DNA from 2 places in the Blastococcus sp. SYSU D01042 genome. Region 2 is predicted to be linked to the other one. Evidence: riboswitches for the same ligand, from Rfam matches in the RefSeq annotation. Region 2 holds a riboswitch; the other holds the start of a gene.
The links. Region 2 has a riboswitch for S-adenosylmethionine ahead of thrC (threonine synthase). Riboswitches for the same ligand answer to the same signal wherever they lie in the genome.
Positions count from the first base shown of each region.

Region 1: linked by a shared signal. The riboswitch ahead of ACI79H_RS13535 (bifunctional o-acetylhomoserine/o-acetylserine sulfhydrylase) and the one ahead of thrC (threonine synthase) in region 2 are both predicted to bind S-adenosylmethionine.

Region 1 covers NZ_JBJGZM010000006.1:277,768-282,170, forward strand. The annotation lists gene ACI79H_RS13525 (threonine aldolase family protein) at 1-331, opposite strand, end outside; gene metX (homoserine O-acetyltransferase MetX) at 374-1,444, opposite strand; gene ACI79H_RS13535 (bifunctional o-acetylhomoserine/o-acetylserine sulfhydrylase) at 1,449-2,741, opposite strand; SAM riboswitch class IV at 2,784-2,902, opposite strand; gene ACI79H_RS13540 (amino acid ABC transporter ATP-binding protein) at 2,970-3,758, opposite strand; gene ACI79H_RS13545 (amino acid ABC transporter permease) at 3,767-4,403, opposite strand, start outside.
Region 2 covers NZ_JBJGZM010000001.1:425,290-429,692, forward strand. The annotation lists gene ACI79H_RS02155 (cold-shock protein) at 113-313, opposite strand; gene thrC (threonine synthase) at 503-1,804, opposite strand; SAM riboswitch class I at 1,817-1,943, opposite strand; gene ACI79H_RS02165 (HAD family hydrolase) at 1,993-2,823, shown strand; gene ACI79H_RS02170 (hypothetical protein) at 2,828-2,965, opposite strand; gene ACI79H_RS02175 (ABC transporter permease) at 3,036-3,899, opposite strand; gene ACI79H_RS02180 (alpha/beta fold hydrolase) at 3,896-4,403, opposite strand, start outside.

The DNA.
Region 1 (4,403 bases), on a different contig from region 2:
CCAGGCCGTGCAGCCGCTCGAACGCCTGCTCCTCGTGGGCCAGCAGGTGGCTCTCCGGATGGCAGAGCACGGTCCGGCGGGCGCGGCGCTCCGCGTGCACCCGCAGCGCCGCCTGCTGCGCCATCACGCCGCTGGGCAGGTAGACCGCCGCCGGCTTCCCCAGCAGCGCGGCGACCTCGGCCTCCAGCTCGACCACCACGCCGCCCGCGCCGTAGCGGTCGGGCTCCGTGCCGGCCGGGATGGTGGCCAGCAGCGTCTCCGCCCGCCACTCCCCGTGCCCGGTGAGCGCGCGATCGCAGGCGTCGCGCAGCGCGCGCAGGTCGTCGTCCACGAGGGACAGTCTGCCGAGGCCGGCGCCGGCGGCGGGCGATGGCTAGGCGAGCAGCTCGCCCAGCAGTGCACCGACGGCGGGCACCTCCACGAGGAAGCCGTCGTGGCCGTACGGGGACGGGATCAGCCGCAGCGGCACGCCGAGCGCGTCGGCGACCCGCCGCTGCAGCGCCGGCGGGTAGAGCCGGTCGCTGTCGATGCCGGCGACGACGGTGCGCGCGGTGATCCGGGCCAGCGCCGCCTCGACGCCACCGCGACCGCGGCCGACGTCCCAGGAGTTCATCGCCTCGGTGAGCACCACGTAGCTGCCGGCGTCGAACCGGCCGACCAGCTTGTCGGCGTGGTGGTCCAGGTAGGAGGCGACGGCGTAGCGCCCGTCCTCCTGCACGCGGGCGCCGAACCGCGCGTCGAGCTCCAGGGCGCTGCGGTAGGTGAGGTGGGCGATCCGTCGGGCCACCCCCAGCCCGTCCACCGGTGGGTCGGCCGGGTCGAAGTCGCCGCCGCGCCACCGCGGATCGGCCCGCACCGCCGCCTGCTGGGTGCTCTGCGTGCCGATCTGGTCGCCGCTGGCCGCCGCCCCGGACGCGAGGAAGAACAGCGAGCCGACCCGCTCCGGCAGCGCGACCGCCCACTCCAGCGCCCGCATGCCGCCCATGGAGCCGCCGACGACGCACGCCCAGCGGTCCACGCCGAGCGCGTCGGCCAGCGCCACCTCGACCTGCACCTGGTCGCCGACGGTCACCTCGGGGAACCGCGACCCCCACCGCGCGCCGTCAGGGGCGAGCGAGCCAGGCCCGGTCGTCCCCTGGCAGCCGCCGAGCACGTTGGCGCAGACGACGAACCAGCGGTCGGTGTCCAGCGGGCGGCCGGGGCCGACCAGCCCCTCCCACCAGCCGCCGGTCGGGTGCCCGGGACCGGCGGCGCCGACGACGTGGCTGTCGCCGGTCAGCGCGTGCTCGACCAGCACCGCGTTGCCGCGGTCGGGCGCGAGCGTGCCCCACGTCTCGTAGGCCACCCGCACCGACGGCAGCCGGCCGCCGCGCTCGAGCGAGGTGGCGGGCAGGTCGAGGAAGATCCGGTCACCGACCGGATCCCCCTCGACCCACCCACCCATCGCGTCAGGCCTGCTTGGCGGCCCGGAACCCGGCCTCGAGGTCGGCCAGGATGTCCTCGATGCCCTCCAGGCCCACGGCCAGGCGCACCAGGCCGGGGGTGACGCCGGTGGTCAGCTGCTCCTCGGGGGTGAGCTGCGAGTGCGTGGTCGACGCCGGGTGGATGACCAGCGAGCGCACGTCGCCGATGTTCGCGACGTGGCTGTGCAGCTCGAGCGCCTCGACGAACTTCTGCCCGGCCTCCTTGCCGCCGTGCAGCTCGAAGGTGAGGACCGCGCCGGCGCCCTTCGGGGCGTACTTCTGCTGCGCGGCGTGCCACTGGTTGGTGGGCAGGCCGGCGTAGTTCACCCGGTCGACGGCGTCGTGCGCCTCGAGGAACTCGGCGACCCGCTGGGCGTTGGCCACGTGCCGCTCCATGCGCAGCGACAGCGTCTCGATGCCCTGCACGACGAGGAAGGCGTTGAACGGCGAGATGGCCGGGCCGAGGTCGCGGAGCAGCTGCACGCGGGCCTTGAGGGCGTAGGCCGGCGCACCGAGGTCGGCGTAGACGACGCCGTGGTACGTCGGGTCGGCCGTGGTGAACATCGGGTGCTTGCCGCCGCGCCAGTCGAACGTGCCGCCGTCGACGATGAGGCCGGCGATCGCGGTGCCGTGGCCGCCGAGGTACTTCGTGGCCGAGTGCACGACGATGTCGGCGCCGAACTCGAACGGGCGGATCAGGTACGGCGTGGCCACCGTGTTGTCGACGATCAGCGGGACGCCGTTGCGGTGCGCGACGCCGGCGACGGCCTCGATGTCGAGGATGTCGCCCTTCGGGTTGCCGATGGTCTCGGCGTAGAAGGCGCGGGTGTTCTCCTGGACCAGGGCCTGCCAGGCCTCCGGGTCGTCGGGGTCCTCGACGAAGGAGACGGTGATGCCCAGCTTGGGCAGCGAGTGGTGCAGCAGGTTGTACGTGCCGCCGTACAGCGAGGCGGAGGCGACGACGTGGTCGCCGGCCTCGGCCAGGTTGAGGATGGCCAGGGTCTCCGCGGCCTGCCCGGAGGAGACCGCGAGCGCGGCGACGCCGCCCTCGAGCGAGGCCACGCGCTGCTCCAGCGCGTCCTGCGTCGGGTTCATGATCCGGGTGTAGATGTTGCCCATCTCGGCCAGCGCGAACAGGTCCGCGGCGTGCTGGCTGTCGCGGAACTGGTAGCTGGTGGTCGCGTAGATGGGCAGGGCGCGGGCCCCGGTGGTGGGGTCCGGGCTGGTCCCGGCGTGGATCTGCCGGGTCTCGAAGCTCCAGCTCTGCGGGTCGCTCATGCGCCGTCTCCTCTCGCTCGGGAGACCCCGCGGCGCACGGGAGCTCCGTCCTTGCCCTCGCGGCGGGCGCCGCGACAGCCGGCTCTTCCCCTGGAGCACCTCAGACGGAGTAGGAGGTTGCCGGGCAGTCAGCCAGGTGCTTCGCACTGCCTCTCGTGAGCCACGGTGATCTTAGGCACGCGCGATGTCCCACGTGGAACACGGGTCACAGGGCGGACGGCTCGGCCTTCACAGCACCTTCGAGAGGAACGCCCGGGTGCGCTCGTGCTGCGGGTCGGTGAGCACCCTTCGCGGGTCGCCGGCCTCGACGACGGCGCCGTCGTCCATGAACACCAGGCTGTCGCCGACCTCGCGGGCGAACCCCATCTCGTGGGTGACCACGACCATCGTCATGCCGTCGTCGGCCAGCCCGCGCATGACGTCGAGGACCTCGCCGACCAGCTCCGGGTCCAGGGCCGAGGTGGGCTCGTCGAAGAGCATGAGCTTGGGCTCCATCGCCAGCGCCCGGGCGATGGCCACCCGCTGCTGCTGACCGCCGGAGAGCTGGTTCGGGTAGTTGTGCACCCGGTCGCCGAGCCCGACGCGCTCGAGCAGGGCCGCGCCCCGCTCGCGGGCGTCGGCCTTGCTCACGCCCTTGACCTGCACCGGCGCCTCGACGACGTTCTCCAGCGCGGTCATGTGCGGGAACAGGTTGAAGCGCTGGAACACCATGCCGATCTCGCGGCGCTGGGCGGCGACCTCGGAGTCGCGGAGCTCGTGCAGCTTGCCGTCCTTCTCGCGGTAGCCCACGAGGTGGCCGTCGACCGACAGCCGCCCGGCGTCGATCCGCTCGAGGTGGTTGATGCAGCGCAGGAAGGTGGACTTGCCCGACCCCGACGGCCCGACGATGCACATGACCTCGCGCGGGGCGACCTCCAGGTCGATGCCCTTGAGCACCTCGACGTGCCCGAAGGATTTGTGCACCCCCTCGGCCTCCACCATCGGCGGGACGGCGCTGCCGGCCGCCGGGCTGCTCATCGCGCTGCTCAATGCGTGCTCCCGACCTCGGTGGCCCGGCGGGCCGCCCGCTGCTGCCGGGTCTCCCGGCTGCCGAAACCGCGGCTGAACCGCTTCTCGAGGAAGTACTGCCCGACCATCAGCAGGCTGGCCAGCGCGAGGTACCAGAGGATCGATGCCACGGCCATCGGGATGACCTGGAAGGTACGGCTGCCGATGGCGCGCAGCTGGAAGTTGAGCTCGTTGGTCACGGGCACCGCGATGAGCAGCGAGGTGTCCTTGAGCATCGCGATCGTCTCGTTGCCCATCGGCGGGATGATCACCCGCATCGCCTGCGGCAGCACGATCCGGCGCATCGTCTTCGCGCGGCTCATGCCCAGGGCGGCGGCCGCCTCCGTCTGCCCGGGGTCGACCGACTGGATGCCGGCCCGGACGATCTCCGCCGCGTAGGCGGCCTCGGAGAGCGCCAGCCCGATCAGGCCGGCGACGAACCCGCGGAAGATGTCGTTGCCGTCCAGGCTGAGGAAGCGCCAGTCGCCCGTGATGCCGAACAGGTCCATGAGCTGCTGGTCGAAGGGGAAGCCCAGCTCGTAGGTGGAGTACAGCGCCCCCAGGCTGGCCGAGAAGAACAGCAGCACGATGCGCGGGATGGCGCGGAAGAACCAG
Region 2 (4,403 bases):
GAGTGCCAGAAACGAGTCTGGCACTCGACCTTGGCGAGTGCAAGAACGGGGGCCCGGACGCGACGGAGGCCCGGCCCCCCGAAGGGGACCGGGCCTCGTCCGACGGGGCGGATCAGGCGCTGCGCACGGCGTCGGCCTGGGGGCCCTTGGCGCCCTGGACGACCTCGAACTCGACGCGCTGGCCCTCGTCGAGGGACTTGTACCCGTCCATCTGGATGGCCGAGTAGTGGACGAAGACGTCCTGGCCGCCGTCGACGGCGATGAAGCCGAAGCCCTTCTCGGCGTTGAACCACTTCACGGTGCCCTGTGCCACGTGTGCTCCCACGTTTCGTGCGTGCGGTCGGCCCCTCGTTGGTGAGGGGACGAGGTGTCGCTCTTCCGCTCGCGGACACGGGCATGGAGTCGAACCGCGCGGAAACGTACAACAAGGTGACCTTGGTTACACACGTCCCCGGCACGACTCGTTACCGAATGGTCACCCGATCCGGTGAACGCGGGGCGCTCAGGCGATGAGGCCCGCCTGCCGCGCCGACTTCACCGACGGGTCGACGCGGTGGGTCGGGCCGACGACCGGCTCCAGCGGGTCGAGGGTCTTGAGCCCCTCGCCGGTGTTGAGGACGACGGTCTCCTTGGTGGGGTCCAGCCGCCCGTTCTCCACCAGCTGCCGCAGCACGGCGACGGTCACCCCGCCGGCGGTCTCCGCGAAGACGCCGGTGGTGCGGGCGAGGTCGCGGATGCCCTGCACGATCTCGTCGTCCCCCACGCGGCCGACGGCGCCACCGGTGCGGCGGATCGCGTCGAGCGCGTAGGGGCCGTCGGCCGGGTTGCCGATGTTCAGCGACTTGGCGATCCCGGTCGGCTTGACCGGCTTGACGACGTCCCAGCCGTTGTCGAAGGCGGTGGCGATCGGGTCGCAGCCGGCCGACTGCGCGCCGAAGATCGTCCACCCCGTGGCCTCGACGATGCCCGCAGCGGTCAGCTCGCGGAACGCCTTGTCCACCTTGGTAAGCAGCGAGCCCGAGGCCATGGGGATGACGACCTGCGCCGGGATCCGCCAGCCCAGCTGCTCGGCGAGCTCGTAGCCCATCGTCTTGGAACCCTCGGCGTAGTACGGCCGCACGTTCTGGTTGACGAAGGCGGTGTCCTCGAACTCGTCGGTCTCGGCCAGCTCGCTGGTCAGCCGGTTGACGTCGTCGTACGAGCCGTCGACGGCGACCAGCGTCTGCCCGTACACCGCCGACTGCACGATCTTGCCCGGCTCCAGGTCGGAGGGGACGAAGACGAACGAGGGCAGGCCCACCCGGGCGGCGTGCGCGGCCACCGAGTTGGCCAGGTTCCCGGTAGAGGCGGCGGCGATCTTGGTGTAACCCAGGCCCTTGGCGGCGGTGGCGGCCAGGCTGACCACGCGGTCCTTGAACGAGTGCGTCGGGTTGGCCGAGTCGTCCTTCACCCACAGCCCGCCGGTCAGGCCCAGCTCCTCGGCGAGGCGGTCGGCGCGGACCAGCGGCGTCATGCCCGGGTCGAGCGAGACGCGGGAGGCGGGGTCCTGCCCCACCGGCAGCAGCGCGACGTAGCGCCAGATGTTCTGGGGGCCGGCCTCGATCTGCTCGCGGGTGACGGCCTTCATCAGCTCGGGGTCGTAGTCGACCTCCAGCGGGCCGAAGCACTCGGCGCAGGCGTGCTCGGCTATCAGGCCGAACGTCGCGCCGCAGTTGCGGCAGACCAGCCCGCGAGCGGGGCACGGCGGCACGGGGCCGCCGGCGCTCGAGTCGGCCTGGAGCGATCCGGGAGCGGTCAGGGTCATGCGACGACTACCTCCTCATCTTCCCTGCACCGGGCCGTCGAGCCGCGCAGGACGGAATTGGCACCTCCCGCTGCGCGAGCGCAGTCGGCGGTTGCCGGGGCTTCATCGGGCCGTGTCCCTCTGCCCCTCTGGATGAGTGAACGTCCGCACTCTACCCACCCGCCGCGGCCGGCCGGGCGGCGGACAGGATGGAGCGCGTGGCAGCGCGGATCGTCTACACCGACCTCGACGGCACGATGGTGGGCCCGCGGGGGTCGTTCTGGCACACGGCCGACCGCGACCTGACCGCCGAGCCGGCCACCGCGCTGCTGGAGCTGCACCGGGCCGGCATCCCGTTGGTGCTGGTCAGCGGCCGGACGCTGGGCCAGGTGGTGGAGGCGGCCCGCATCTTCGCCGCCGACGGCGCGATCGCCGAGCTGGGTGCGGTGGTCAGCTGGGACGGCGGCCGCGAGCGCCGGGAGCTCACCGGCGAGCTGCCCGCCGAGCACGCCGGGCGGACGCCGATGGAGGTCATGGCCGCGCTCGGCATCGTGGAGGAGCTCATCGCCGAGCACCCCGGCCGGCTGGAGTGGCACGCGCCCTGGCACGCCACCCACGACACCGACGCCCTGCTGCGCGGCCGGGTGGACCCGGTCGCGGTGGACGCCTGGCTCGCCGACCGGGGCGCCGGCTGGCTGACGCTGAACGACAACGGCGCGATCCAGCCGACGTCGCGGATGACGCTGGACGGCGATCCCGCGCCGCCGCGGGTCTACCACCTCATGCCGCGCGGGATCTCCAAGGGCGCGGCGATCGCCTGGGACCTCGAGCGCCGCGGCATCGACCCCGCCGACGCCGTCGCGATCGGCGACAGCACCAGCGACCTGGAGATGGCGCCCGCGGTCGGCCGGCTGTGGATCACCGCGAACGGGGCCGCCGTCGACGGGATGGCCGACCGCATCGCCGCCGTCCCGAACGCGGCGGTGACCGCCGCGGCCATGGGCCAGGGATGGGCGCAGGCGGTCCGCGCCGGGCTCTGACCGCTCAGTTCCGCCGGTCGACCGGCCGCACGACGCGGCGGCACCGGCGGCAGGCCGCGGTCCCGTCGGGGCGCAGCGGGCCGAAGCGGTGCCCGCGCCACCAGCAGGTCAGGCGCGCGAGCACGGCGTCGGGCGAGCTCATCCGCGTGCCTCCCTCGGGCGTCGGGCGAACAGTGTGGCAACGGACCGCCCGTGCGCGTCGAGCGGGAGGGCTAGCTGGTCACGTCCCGGCGGGCGAAGTGCCGGAAGCCCAGCGCGGTGAAGACGGCGGCGTAGACCAGCGACTGGACGACGCCGCGGAACAGGTCGCCGTCCTCGACCGGGGTCTGCAGCAGGTCCACCCAGGCGAACTCGCCGGCGGTCGGGAACCAGTCGCGCAGCGAGCCGAGCTGCTCGACCTGGTCGAGTATCGCGAAGACGAACATGGTGAACACCGCGCCGCCGACGGCGGCCAGGGGCGCGTCGGTCGCGGTCGAGAACCAGAAGGCCAGCGTGCCCACGACCAGCAGGTGGACGGCGAGGTAGCCGAGCATCCCGGCCAGCCGCACGAACCCCTCCCCCTGCGCCAGCGTCACGCCGACCGGGGTCTCCACGGGTCCGGCGCCGAAGGCGATCGAGCCGGCCACCACCGAGACGGCGGCCAGCGTCAGCAGCGCACCCACCGAGAGCACCAGGGCCGCCAGCCATTTCTGGCGGAGCAGCCGCATCCGCGGCACGGGGGTGGCCAGGGTGTAGCGCAGCGCTCCCCACTGCGCCTCGCTGGCCACGGTGTCGCCGAAGAACAGCGCGTACACGACCACCAGGAAGAACCCGGTGGTCGCGAAGAGCACGAAGAGGGTGAAGTTCAGCCCGCTGGCGGTGGCGACGTCGACGAGGTTGATCCGGTCGTTCTCCCCCGCGTCCTCGCCGGCCCCCAGCTGGAGGGCGGCGATGAGCACCAGCGGCAGCGCCACCATGAGCGCGAGGACGCCGAGCGTCCGGCGCCGGGCGAACTGCCGGCGCAGCTCCACCGCCAGCCGCAGCGTCCGCTCCGGCCGGTAGCCCGCCGCCGCACCGCTCGCCTGCACCCCGCTCACGACTCCCCCACCAGCGCCAGGAACGCGTCCTCGAGCCGGCGCCGCGGCGTGAACCGGTCCACGTCGATCCCGGCCTCGACCAGCGCGCGCAGCGCCTCGGCCCTCGGCACGCCGCCGAGCTCGGCGACCACCCCGTCGTCCGTGCGCTGCGCGCGCACGCCCGGCAGCTCCTCCAGGACCGCGATCGCGCGGCCCTCGTCGGCCTCGGCCACCCCCAGCGTGACGGCACCGCCGGCGCCGACGATCTCCTCGACCGTGCCCTGCGCGATCTTCTGGCCCTTGGCCATCACGACGACGTGGCTGCAGGTCTGCTCGATCTCGCTGAGCAGGTGGCTGGACACGACCACGGTGCGGCCGGTCGCGGCGTAGGAGCGCAGCACCTCGCGCATCGCGTGGATCTGCGGCGGGTCCAGCCCGTTGGTCGGCTCGTCGAGCACCAGCAGGTCGGGCAGACCGAGCATCGCCTGCGCGATCGCGACGCGCTGCCGCATGCCCTGGCTGTAG